Regions from separate parts of the Bilifractor sp. LCP21S3_A7 genome, predicted to be linked through region 3. Evidence: riboswitches for the same ligand, from Rfam matches in the RefSeq annotation. Region 3 holds a riboswitch; each other region holds the start of a gene.

Region 1 (4,189 bases), on a different contig from region 3:
GTGAATCGGGTGTTACCGTGTTTTGTGTCATTTTCGGAATACAAAATGTGAATCACGAGCGAACGCGTTTACCTCATTTCATTTTGGAAGGAGCATCGGTGCTATGGAGACAGACGGCCGGAAGGCGGATATGAGACTACGTCCCCATCATCTGCTGTGTACGCAGGGTTATGAGGGAAAAGGCTATGATGAAAATTTCGTCAGAAGGATGACGGCTTTTGTAACGCGGATGCGCCGGGAAGAGAACTTTTGTGTTGAGATTACCCTTCGTCCGGATGATATCTGTGCCGCCTGTCCGAATCTCAGCGATCCTGAGCATTGTGTGAACGATGACAAGGTGCTTGCTTTTGACCGGAAGGTTCTGGAATTGTTCGGCCTGAAGGAGGGAGAGAACTACAATTATCAGAAGCTGGTACGGGACATTGATGATCATATGACCCGGGAAAAACTGCATTCCATATGTGGAACCTGCAGCTGGTATCCGGTCAGCCTGTGCCGGGACAGAATCCTTGGCATCCGGACAGAGACAGATCTGTAAAATGCGTGCTGCTCCTTTTATTTTACAGAAAATATGCTTGAGTATGACTTAATATTCGTGTATCATGAGATAAAAGGTTATGTTACAGACATGCCAGGAGCTGTATTGATCCACATGCCAGAGCTGCAGATGAAAAGGAGGCACAGAAATGTTATTTTACAGATGTGATGGATGCGGAAACTTTATTACTTTTCTGACAGAGAAGACGGCCTGCACGCCGAAGTGCTGCGGCGAGACAATGAAGGAGCTTACACCGAACACAACGGACGCGGCGACAGAGAAGCATGTGCCGGTTGTCAGTGTTGAGAACGGAACGGTTACGGTCAAGGTTGGAAGTGTGGCACATCCGATGCTGGAGGAGCATTATATCCAGTGGATCATTCTGGAGACAAAGAACGGATTCCAGAAGAGAGATCTGAAACCGGGAGATAAGCCGGAGGCGGTATTTGCGCTCGCGGATGGAGAGGAACCGGTTGCGGCATATGAATACTGCAATCTGCATGGCCTCTGGAAGGCGGAGATCTGATACCGGAGACAGTACGGCACAAAAAAGGAGCGGCGATGCCGCTCTTTTTTTGTATCCGGACTCTTACGTACACTATGTGTGCGGTGATTCTGTATAAGTCCGCGTGGGTATGGAACTATGCGACCGGACTTATGCAGTATGATGTTTTGAAACTTTTTTGTCGATACTCAGAATCTCCTGCTCCGGGTTGTATACCACCTTGATGTATGCGGAGACAGAAGGTGCGCCGGCGCGGATTGCGACATGCTGGCATTCCTTTACCACGTCCATCAGCTGGTCGTAGCTGTCTCCTTCGATGGCGGTCTCGAAAGGCCCCACATAATAGCTGAGGCCGGTGCTCTTGATGTAGGCGATAACCTCATCTACAATCCGGATCAGCTCTTCATCGTTGTCCACATCTGGTAATGTCTGAATGGCTACACTTGCCTTCATTTCTTTTTCCTCCTTTTCCATTTTCAACATTTTCGTATTCAACAGCCAACAAGGAAATCGTCCGCCGCAGGTGGATATCTGCGTCTGTCGGCATAAAAAATGCAGCAGCGCCGGAATGAATCAGGCACTGCTGTATCAAGGATGAAGAGCGGGTTTTCTACGGAAAAATCCGGTGATTCTCTTTACGCTTCCTACGCTGGCATGATCCAGATCAGGTATAAGGGTCACAGACAACATCTGTATCTCAGTCCTTTCCGGCGGACTCCCCTGCTGTAGTTCTATATTTTAGTCACTTTATTTTTCTGTGTCAATCCTGTGTGCGGTTAAGGACAGAGAAGATCCTGTGTGCGGTTAAGGACAGCGAAGACAGCAACTTTTGTCCTGCTAACCGTTCGCGGGCAGGTACGTTAAATCGTGATTTCGCTCTCTTGCCGCAGATTTAAAATGGATTATTATGGCTTCGGTGGTATAATGTGCAGGTATGAGTTTGAAAGCGGGTTTTGGATATGACGAAGGATATGACGAAAGGGCCGATTCTAAAGACCCTGATACTGTTTACAATTCCCCTGGTTCTGGGAACGCTTCTTCAGCTTACCTATAATGCGGCAGACAGCATGATTGTGGGGCGGTTTGTCGGAAAAACAGCGCTCGCGGCAGTGGGTACGACAAATCCTCTGGTCACCCTTGTTCTGCTTTTCACAAACGGGATCTGTCTCGGGGCGGGAATACTGGTGAGTACGCTGTATGGAGCGGGAAAGAAGGAGGAGCTGCGGAGACAGGTAAGTACGGGAATGATCTCGGGGTGCGTTTTCTCCGTGGCAGTCGCGGCTGTGATGTTTGTGGCAGCGAAGCCGCTTCTGATGGCGCTGCAGGTGGAGGCGGTCATTCTACCGGAGGGAGTCTTCTATCTGAGGATCATACTGTTCGGCATGTTCTTCAGCTTTATCTATAATTATCTGGCCAGTATGCTGCGCGCGATGGGTGACAGCGTCTCTCCGCTGATTTTTCTCGGTGGAAGCGCGGTACTGAATATTCTGGGAGATCTCTTTTTTATCGCGTTACTTCATATGGGAGTGGAGGGCGCCGCAATCAGTACGGTGATCTGTGAGGCCCTCAGTGCGGTTCTCTGTTATTTCTATATTCAGAGGAAGGTTCCGGAGCTTCGGCTCGGAAAAAAATGGCTGATCTTTGACTGGTCGATGCTGAAGAAAACCCTTGCGTTCGGTTTTGTGAGTGCGCTCCAGCAGAGCACGGTTCAGATGGGAAAGATCGGAACCCAGACCATCGTAAATACGCTCGGGGTAAACGCGACGGCGGCTTTCAACGCAACGAACCGGGTGGATGATTTCGCGACAATTCCCCAGCAGAATATCGCGCACGCCATGACCTCAGTGATGGCGCAGAATGTCGGAGCGGGGAATGCGCCGCGGGTGAAGCGGACGTATCGCGCCGGAATGTATTGCGAGCTCGTTTATGGCGTGGTGATCGGTGCTGTGGTGTTTTTGGCGGCGGGACCGCTGACCAGGCTGTTCACTTCGGACCCTGAGGTCATCGCGGAGGGGCAGCGCTATATGCGGCTCATCGCGGTCATGTATCCGGTTCCCGCGTTCACAAACGGACTTCAGGGATATTTTCGGGGAACGGGGGATCTGAAGGTCACGTTATATTCCAGTCTGATCAACATGGGAGTCCGGGTCGCATCGGAAATACCGATGGTGTTCGTGTGGCACTGGGGATTCATCTCGATTCCATGGTCGTATCTTCTCGGATGGATCGCGATGAGTATGTTTGAGCTTCCGTTCCTGATCCGGCGTCTTCGCCGGATGGGAAAGAGGCCGACAAACGAGAGAGCGGAGACAGAGTAAGGAGCCGCGGCGCGGATCAGATGTCGTAACGCAGGAGAAATGTGCGGCTTGGATCAGATGTTGTGACGCAGGAGAAATGTGCGGCGTGGACCAGATGTTGTGACGCAGGGAAAATGCGCGGTGCGGACCAGATGTTGTGACGCAGGGAAAATGCGCGGCATGGACCAGATGTTGTGACGCAGGAGAAAGGCCGCTGTGTGGGCTGAAGCCGCAGCTCGGGATGAGGTCATGATACAGGACGAAGCCGTGTGAGGTACCGGGTGTATCGGTGACCGGTGGAGAGTGAATATGGGTACAATTTTTTACATTATGGGAAAGAGCGCAAGCGGGAAGGATCACATATACACTGCACTGCTTGCCCGGTCGGAGCTGAATCTGAAGCCGATCGTGCTGTATACCACAAGGCCGATGCGGCAGGGGGAAGAGAACGGCAGAGAATATTATTTTTCAGACGAGAGGCATCTGGCGGAATTGAGAAAAGCCGGGCGGATCATTGAGGAACGTTGTTATCAGACGGTCAGCGGACCGTGGTATTATTTTACGGCGGATGAGGGGCAGATTGATCTGAAGAAGAGCGATTATCTCGGAATCGGTACGCTGGAATCCTATGAGCAGATGGTGCGGTATTACGGAAGAAAAGTCATGGTGCCGGTCTATATTGAAGTAGACGATGGAATCCGTCTGGAGAGGGCACTGCGGAGAGAACGGAAGCAGAAGCAGCCCCAGTACGAAGAGATGTGCAGGCGCTTTCTGGCGGATCAGAAGGACTTTTCCGGGGAAAAAACAGCGCGGGCCGGCATCACCAGGCGGTTTGAAAACAACGGAATG
Region 2 (4,189 bases), on a different contig from region 3:
ATCAGGCGGGCAGAATTGTGAATATGGATGTTGTCCACAACGATAAAATGAAATTTGTAGTGATGTCGTTTGATAAGGGAACGGGTCTTTCCGAGCACGCGGCTCCGGGAGAAGCGATTGTTTTTGCGCTGGACGGAGAGGGAATCATCGGATATGAGGGAAAAGAGCACAAAATCAAAGCCGGCGAGAACTTTCATTTTGCTAAGGGAGGACGTCATTTTGTGAAGGCCTCGGAAAAGTTCAAGATGGCATTGCTGCTGACACTTGACTGACCGACGTTTACTGACAACTGAGTCTGAACTTGTACATATATATGAGTATTGGAGTAAGCAGAGATATGGCAAAGAAGATTGACTTTAACAAATCTGTGTATGAACTGGTGCAGGAGTACCCGGAGCTGAGAGACATCCTTTCCGGCGTCGGATTCCGGGAGATCACGAAAAAGGGAATGCTCGGTTCTGTCGGAAGAGTCATGACGATTCCGAAGGGCGCGAAGATGAAAAATATCTCGATGATGGATGTGGTCATGGCACTCATGACGCACGGCTTTGAAATCGAGGGAGAAATGCCGGAGCTGAAAATGCCCTGGGAGGAAGCAAGGGACGCACAGGCAGCCGGTGACAGTGTGAGCCGGGAGGCGGCGCAGGCAGCCGGTGACAGCGTGAGCCGGGCGGCGGTACAGGCAGATGGCGGCAGTGTGAGCCGGGAGGCGACGCAGACAGAAGGCGGCATGACTGAGGAGCGCAACGAACTTCTCAAGAGCTACCTGAGAAGACTCGGCAGCGGTGAGGACCTTGAAGCGGTAAGAGCCGATTTTGTGAAAAATTTCCGTGATGTTGATGCCTCCGAAATCATGAGAGCGGAGCAGGATCTTCTGAAATCCGGGACTCCTCTTGAGGAGGTGCAGAAGCTCTGCGATGTACATTCCGCGCTTTTCCACGGTGCGACAAGAGAAGAGAAGATCGCCAATGCGGAGAAGGCGGTAGAGGATTCTCTTATGAAGAAGACCGGAGACTCCTCTGTTGCAGCAGGGAAGGCCGGAGATTCCTCTGTTGCAGCAGGGGCGACAGGAGGTTCCTCTGCTGTAGAGAAGAAGAGAGCCGGTGCTTCTGTCGCTGAGCAGAGGACAGCAGACTTCTCTCGTATAGCGGAGATGACCTCAACGGCAGCTGCGGATCCGGGCGACCGCAAAGAGCTGGCGGCTTCGCTCGCGTCGGTTCCGGGCCATCCGCTGAATCTCTTTGAGAGGGAGAATCAGGCAATCGAGGCGCTTCTTCTCCGTGCGCGTGAGGCTGTCGCCGGAAAGAATGCGGACGACAGGCTTATGTCACAGCTTCGCGAGATTGCAGTTCACTACGCGAAGAAAGGAGATCTGCTCTATCCGCATCTGAAGGTGCGTTATGATATCTCCGGCCCGTCAGATGTCATGTGGACCGTGGATGATGAGATCCGCGACGAGATCAGTGCGCTGTCAAAGGATGAAGATCACGACGACGACTGGTACGGCCGGCTGTCGGCGGTGCTTGACCGGGCGGAGGAAATGATTTACAAAGAAAAAAATATTCTCTTTCCGATCTGCGCGGTGAATTTCACGGCGGATGACTGGTATTCGGTGTACCGGGACTCCGGAGATTATACGGAGATCCTCGGTCAGTCCTTTACGGACTGGGAAGAAGCGGAGCAGGCTCTGGACGCAGAGAAAAAGGCAGAAAAGCCTGGTCTCTCCCAGGGCGAGGTTGTGATGCCGGGCGGACATATGACGGTTCCGCAGCTTACAGCACTGCTGAACACCATACCGATGGAGATCAGTTTTATTGATGCGGACAACATCAACCGCTACTTCAATGAGGGACCGAAGGTCTTCAAGCGCGCGGGAATGGCCATTGACCGGGAGGTCTTTTCCTGCCATCCGCCAAAGGTAGAGCCCATGGTCCGCAGTATTCTGGACAGCTTCCGGGACGGAAGCAGGGACAGTGTACCGGTATGGATGGAGAAAAACGGAAGAACCATGCTGGTGAACTATCTTGCCGTAAGAGACCGGAAGGGCAATTATCTTGGGGCTGCGGAGCTGGTGCAGGATATGGAATTCGCGAAGGAGCACTTCGCGGGTCACTGAATCAGCAGGGGAACAATGAATGCCAGAGCATCAGGCAACGTAAGGCTGCTGAATGTGACGGAACCGTAAGGCAATTATGAAAGCAAGGACTGCGAGACCGGTGAATCAGCAGGAAAATGAATTGACGGTTTTGCTTTATCTGCTATACTGTAAATACAAAGAAAAACTGCTGGGGGAGCGGAAGCTGAGAGTGCCGTGCATGCGGCTGACCCTGATGACCTGATCCGGTTAATGCCGGCGTAGGGAAGCTGAGTCTGAATGCAGGCTGTGTGATCAAAGAAATGAATGTTTCTGAGAGTTCCGTAACTTTGAAAAGTGAAATCCTCCCGCAGACAACTGTGAGGAGGATTATATTATGTCTGTATTTGCTACTCTTGGAAGTGACGGAGTATACCAGCTGACGCAGGTCGGCTACATTGCAGTAATTGCCGTGATCATCCTGGCATTGCTTCTGGTCTGCCTGATCCGGAAACCGGATCAGAAGGGTGTGCTCGGCACAAGAAAGCTTGTATTCTCGGCGATGGCAATCGCGCTTGCGACGGTCGCATCCATGATTAAGCTGTTTCATCTGCCGATGGGCGGCAGCATAACCTTCTTTTCCATGCTGCTGATATCGCTTGTGGGATATTGGTACGGCCTTGGAACAGGGCTGTTTGCAGGTCTTGCCTACGGTCTTCTCCAGCTGATCATCGATCCCTATATTATTTCTTTGCCGCAGATGCTGGTGGATTATGTGTTTGCGTTTACGGCTCTCGGACTGTCCGGTGTGTTTTCCGGGGCGAAGCACGGACTGATCAAGGGCTATCTGCTTGGAGTGGTCGGCAGGTATTTCTTCGCGGTTCTTTCAGGCTACATTTTCTTTGGAAGCTATGGCAATGAATACGGAATGTCGGCGATCGGATACTCCCTTGCCTACAATGCGATCTACATCTTCGTGGAGTGCGGCCTCACCATTGTGCTGCTTCTCATACCGGCCGTGAATAAGGCGATGATAAGGGTCAGAGGGATGGCACTTGCGGGAGGTAATTCGAGACAGAGCGTGGCATAAGGCACGGTCGAGGCATTGAGACGGCGCGTGTGCGGGAATTTTCGGACGGTCGCAGGCAGTATGAGACGCTGAAGGCCGGAATGTCCGTGGATGATGCAGCGCAGGAATTCCCGGTCGGTCACAGTATGAGACAGCATCCGTGTAAGTGAACATGCAGGAGGAATCAAAATGACTGTTTTTCTGCTGACAGTACTGATTGCTTCGGAGGTGGCGGCAACGTCGCTCCTGAAGTATACGCATCACTTTACCCGGCCGTTACCGTCAATTATCTGTATCGCGTGTTATTGTGTGTGTTACTACACCTTTTCTCACGTCATGGATCGTATGAACGTGGGCGTCGCCTACGCAATCTGGTGCGGAGTGGGACTGATCGCCACAAATGTCATCGGCTATCTGCTGTTCCGGCAGAAGCTGACCGGTGTCGGCGTCTTTGGAATCGTGCTGATTATCATCGGGTGTGTGATTGTAAACGTCTGGGGAACCAGATAGTGGGATACGGCAGATATGGAATACTGCAGATATAAAATATGGCAGATATAGAATGCTGAAAATATATAATACGATACGGCAGATATGTAGAAGAAGGCCGCTGCGCAAACTGTTGCGTGGCGGCCTTCCTTGTTCGCTTGAGGATTCTGAACATATGGCCAGGTATCGCATCAGCTCATCAAAAACGCAGACAGGATCGTTACACGCGAAGCGTGTGTAAGAGACTGGCCGTGATTTACGCGAATAGTGAGCCGCAGCCGAATGCGAAGTATTCGTGTGCGGCGAGCGTCGCGATAGCGAGATAAAACTCGCGCAGCGTGTTTTATCTCGTTTCGAAGGCAGCAGGAATGAGATTTCTTTTTCGTTGACATTTCCGGAATGTTCCTGTATAATTCAAAAACATATTTAGTTGATAGGAAATATAATGAATACAGAAATGTAATGCAAAAACGTGGCTGAGAGTCGGTATTATGAGGAACTGCGGCAGTGAAGTGGTGTTATGAGGAACTGCGGCTGTGGGCTGGCGTCAGGAGAAG
Region 3 (4,189 bases):
AAACTGCATAAATATCCGGAATTATCGGGGCAGGAGTTTCAAACGAAAGAATGTCTGAAAAGCTTTATCTGTATGAACACACATCTGAAAATCAGGGATAAAGGAACCTGGTTCTATGCCCTATATGAACCAAAATTAAATAACGGAGTATCACCAATCGCCTTCCGCGCGGATATGGATGCCCTTCCCATATCAGAAACTATTTCCCTGCCCTACGGATCGGCCAAACCCAATATTGCACATAAATGCGGACACGACGGGCATTGTGCTGTATTGGCAGCTGTGGCCGTACTTCTGGAACAGGATGCGGCTGTCCGCCGTCCTGTGTATCTGATTTTCCAGTCTGCGGAAGAAACCGGTCAGGGAGGGAAAACCTGTGCAGATTTCGTAAGCGAGACAGATATCAGTGAAGTATATGCTTTTCATAACCTGAGCGGTTATCCGGAAAATGCCGTGATGGTTCGTGACCGCCTGACGCAATGTGCCTCTAAAGGTCTGCTTGTGCAGTTTACCGGTGAAAGTGCTCATGCCGGAACTCCCGAAAATGGCCGCAACCCGGCTTCTGCACTTGGCTCTATGGCTCTCTATGCGGAAAAAATCAATAAAGAATCCTCTTCGTGCCTCTGCACAGTCGTCAGCATACAGGAAGGCAGCCGGGATTTTGGCATTTCTCCGGGACAAGGTGAAGTTGCTTTTACACTGAGAGCAGAAGCAGATGATGTCCTGGAAAATATGGATCTCACTTTGCGCACACAGGCAGAAAAACTGACAGATCAATATGGGCTGACAGTCTCATTTGAAGAATTTGATCCCTTCCCCGCCACGATCAATCATCCCCGCTGCGCAGAGAAGGTCCGCAGGGCAGCGGGGAAAGCCGGCTACTCCTGCGTAAACATGAAGCAGCCATGGAGACCATCGGAAGATTTCGGATGGTACACGAAAATCCGCCCCGGCGCTATGTTCTACGTCGGAAACGGCACCAACTGGCCTATGCCGCACCAGCCTGCGTATGATTTTAACGATCACATTCTGCCGACAGCCGCAACTGTTTTTCTGAAACTGGCTGAAAGCGAAATGTGAAAATAGTATCTGTACGATCTTAATTTTACCGGATGCAGAGGGTGCATGCTTTGTAAGCGAAAAGGCGTGGAAAGATGCCACTGTTACTGGAAAGACGACCTGTCACCGGTTATTGATAAAATTTTTCATGCAGATGTACTGTTGATCGGAACAGCTATCTATCTGGGCAGACCGACAAGCCGTTACTTTGAGCTGTTGGAGCGGCTTCGATGAGGCCAAAAAGGAATCATCGCATGAAAAGAATTTCCCTGTGGACCTGAAAAATGCATATCAGATTGGACAGAAACTCAGTTCAGAAACAGTGGATTGACATTTGGTGGTCAGAAACAATAGATTGACATTTGGTGTGCACTTTCCGAATGGATTGTGTTATAATAGCACCGTTAAAGCAGAACGCTTTAGAAAATCAAAAGAAACAGACTGGGGAGCCCGATGCATCGGGCTGAGAGGACAGATTTCAGCTGTCGACCCATTAACCTGATTTGGATAATGCCAACGTAGGGAGCATCGCTGTGATTATGCGTATTTATGCAGACTGTCGTTTGGCAGTCTGTTTTTTTACGCGAACAGTGAGCCGCAGTCGAATGCGAAGTATTCGTGTGCGGCGAGCATCGCGATAGCAAGATAAAACTCGCACAGCGTGTTTTATCTCGTTTCGCGTCCGGACCGGTGATCATAGTGACTATCAGCCGGCGCGCCATCAATTTCTTTAAATCTTAAAAAGGAAGGGATATGATCATGAAAAACAAATGGAACACAACCAAGGTTTCTGCAAAGAATGCAGCTTCTGCTGCTGCCCCGCTTCCGGAAGGGTCACGGGCAGGAAAGCTGTCTCTGAAGAAAATGGTATTTACCGCGATGCTTGCATGTCTCGGATTTGTGCTGAATACCTTTGTATGGTTTCCGCACATGGCTCCGTTTCAGCACTTCTGCAACGTTATGGGGGCGGTTTTTCTGGGCCCGTGGTATAATTTCATCGCAGCTCTTCTGACGGGCTGCATGCGGGTGGCTCTGGTCGGCTGTGATTTTCAGGCTGTGATCGGCGCGATTTTTGGTGCTCTGCTTTCCGGTATTCTTTATAGAAAAACACATAAGCTCTGGGCAGCATGGGTCGGAGAAGTCATCGGAACCGGCTTCATCAGCGCGGTACTGGCAAGCGTGATTTTCAACCTGGCACTTCACATTAAATACGCGATTTTCTATCTGATCCCCTACTACGGCCCGGCATCTGCGATGGGGGCAACCCTCGCGATTGCGGTTCTCCTGGTGCTGAAGCGATCCAAGGCGCTGCCGAAGATGCAGGCGCAGCTGAACAAATGAAAAGATTTTGCGCGGAGGACATATCCCCTGCAGTCCGTGCATTCATAGATGAAGGCTTACAAGGCGAAGGGGCGCGGATCTTTCCGCGGCCGGGAAGTCCACTGAAAAATATTTGAAGTACTATATGGAAGGAATCGTAACAGATGAAGTATGGAGAATCTCTTCGAAAAGTGCAGGAAACGAAGCCTGCGGTGCAGTGTATCACCAATTTTGTCACGGTCAATGACTGCGCGAATATCATTCTTGCGGCAGGAGGAACACCGGCGATGACGATGGATGTCCGCGAGGTCCGCGAGGGAGTGGAGGGAATGAATGCCCTTGTCTGCAATCTCGGAGCGATTGAATCGGTAGACAGCATGATCATTGCCGGACAGCATGCGAATGAGCTGGGAATCCCGGTTGTTCTGGATCCGGTCGCTGCCGGCAGCACAACGCTGCGGCGGTACAGCATCCGGGAGCTTCTGGAGACAGTCCATTTTACCGCAATCCGGGGGAATGCCTCTGAGATCCGTGCGATTGAGACGGGAGGCCTTGAGGCGAAAACCGGGAGGGGCGTGGATGTCAGCGCGGAGGATGAGATTACCGCGGATAATCTCGAGAAGAGTATTGTGATGGCGGAAAAACTGGCTCTGCGGATCCGAAGCGTCATAGCCGTATCCGGAGAGACAGATATCGTGACTGACGGAGAACAGACAGTGATTCTCCATAATGGGTGCGCAACGATGGCACGGATTACCGGAAGCGGATGCATGCTTACTTCGCTGATCGGAGCGTTCTGCGGTGCCGACAGAGAGAATTCCTTCCGCGCTGTCGTGAGTGCAATGACGGTGATGGGCCTTGCGGGAGAGATCGCGGAACAGAAGCGTCTGGAGAAGGAAACCGGAAACGCCACCTTCCGTACAGATCTGATCGATGCCGTCTTCAACATGACTCCGGAGAAGGTGGATCAGGGCATCCGGTGTCAGGAGGAACAGAGAAATGCGGAAAAAGTACGCGATTTTTGATGTGGACGGCACGCTGGCGGATTCGATGCGGTACTGGGATCATCTCGCGGAGGATTATCTCGGCGGTCTGGGCATTCATGCATCCGGGGAGGAGCTTGCACCGATTGAAACGATGACGATGTCGGAGAGCTCAGCGTATTTCATTCACAGATACAGTCTTTCGAAAACGCCCGGAGAAGTGATGGAGGAAATGTTTTCTCTGATCCGAAAGCATTATGAGGAGGATATTCCGCTGAAGGAGGGAGCCGCCGCTTATCTCCGAAGCCTCCGGGAACGGGGTGTGCGCATGTGCGTCGCAACGGCAAATGACACCGCGCTTTCCAGGGCGTGTTTCCGGCGGAACGGAATTCTGGAATATTTTGACTTTTTTGTGAGCTGTGAGGAAATCGGCAGAGGAAAGCGGGATCCGGACATCTATGATTTCTGCAGGGAGAAAATGGCCGATGAGGCAGGCACCTCTCTCCTGCCGTCTGATATTGCGGTGTTTGAGGATGCTGCCTATTGTCTGGAAACCGCTTCAAATGCCGGGTATTATACCGTTGCGTTGTTCGAGCGCAGCTATGAAAGGGACTGGGACAGAATCCGGAGAATTGCCGATGAATCCTATGTGAGCTGGAAGGAAGCGGCATAGTATATTTTATTGACAATATTTTGGATTATGTTTTATTTTGTTGGTGTTCTGCCGGTTGCTCTTTTTCGATATGCAACATGTGACATAAATTCTACAATAATATTAGCTGCGGCAAGTGCAGTAATCTGGCCTGAATCGTATTGAGGAGCGACTT

The links. Region 3 has a riboswitch for thiamine pyrophosphate ahead of thiW (energy coupling factor transporter S component ThiW). Riboswitches for the same ligand answer to the same signal wherever they lie in the genome.
Region 1: linked by a shared signal. The riboswitch ahead of ACTQ1O_RS06965 (thiamine-binding protein) and the one ahead of thiW (energy coupling factor transporter S component ThiW) in region 3 are both predicted to bind thiamine pyrophosphate.
Region 2: linked by a shared signal. The riboswitch ahead of ACTQ1O_RS08195 (energy-coupled thiamine transporter ThiT) and the one ahead of thiW (energy coupling factor transporter S component ThiW) in region 3 are both predicted to bind thiamine pyrophosphate.

The regions. Positions count from the first base shown of each region.
Region 1 covers NZ_JBQKGL010000006.1:15,145-19,333, forward strand. Annotated here, with positions in the region: gene ACTQ1O_RS06955 (DUF1284 domain-containing protein) at 104-538, shown strand; gene ACTQ1O_RS06960 (desulfoferrodoxin family protein) at 687-1,064, shown strand; gene ACTQ1O_RS06965 (thiamine-binding protein) at 1,194-1,496, opposite strand; TPP riboswitch at 1,668-1,775, opposite strand; gene ACTQ1O_RS06970 (MATE family efflux transporter) at 2,003-3,361, shown strand; gene ACTQ1O_RS06975 (guanylate kinase) at 3,650-4,189, shown strand, end outside.
Region 2 covers NZ_JBQKGL010000007.1:125,272-129,460, forward strand. Annotated here, with positions in the region: gene ACTQ1O_RS08185 (cupin domain-containing protein) at 1-272, shown strand, start outside; gene ACTQ1O_RS08190 (DUF438 domain-containing protein) at 338-2,116, shown strand; TPP riboswitch at 2,278-2,379, shown strand; gene ACTQ1O_RS08195 (energy-coupled thiamine transporter ThiT) at 2,472-3,164, shown strand; gene ACTQ1O_RS08200 (DMT family transporter) at 3,333-3,653, shown strand.
Region 3 covers NZ_JBQKGL010000002.1:243,101-247,289, forward strand. Annotated here, with positions in the region: gene ACTQ1O_RS02775 (M20 metallopeptidase family protein) at 1-1,080, shown strand, start outside; TPP riboswitch at 1,492-1,601, shown strand; gene thiW (energy coupling factor transporter S component ThiW) at 1,819-2,400, shown strand; gene thiM (hydroxyethylthiazole kinase) at 2,544-3,404, shown strand; gene ACTQ1O_RS02790 (HAD family hydrolase) at 3,379-4,035, shown strand; gene speB (agmatinase) at 4,068-4,189, opposite strand, start outside.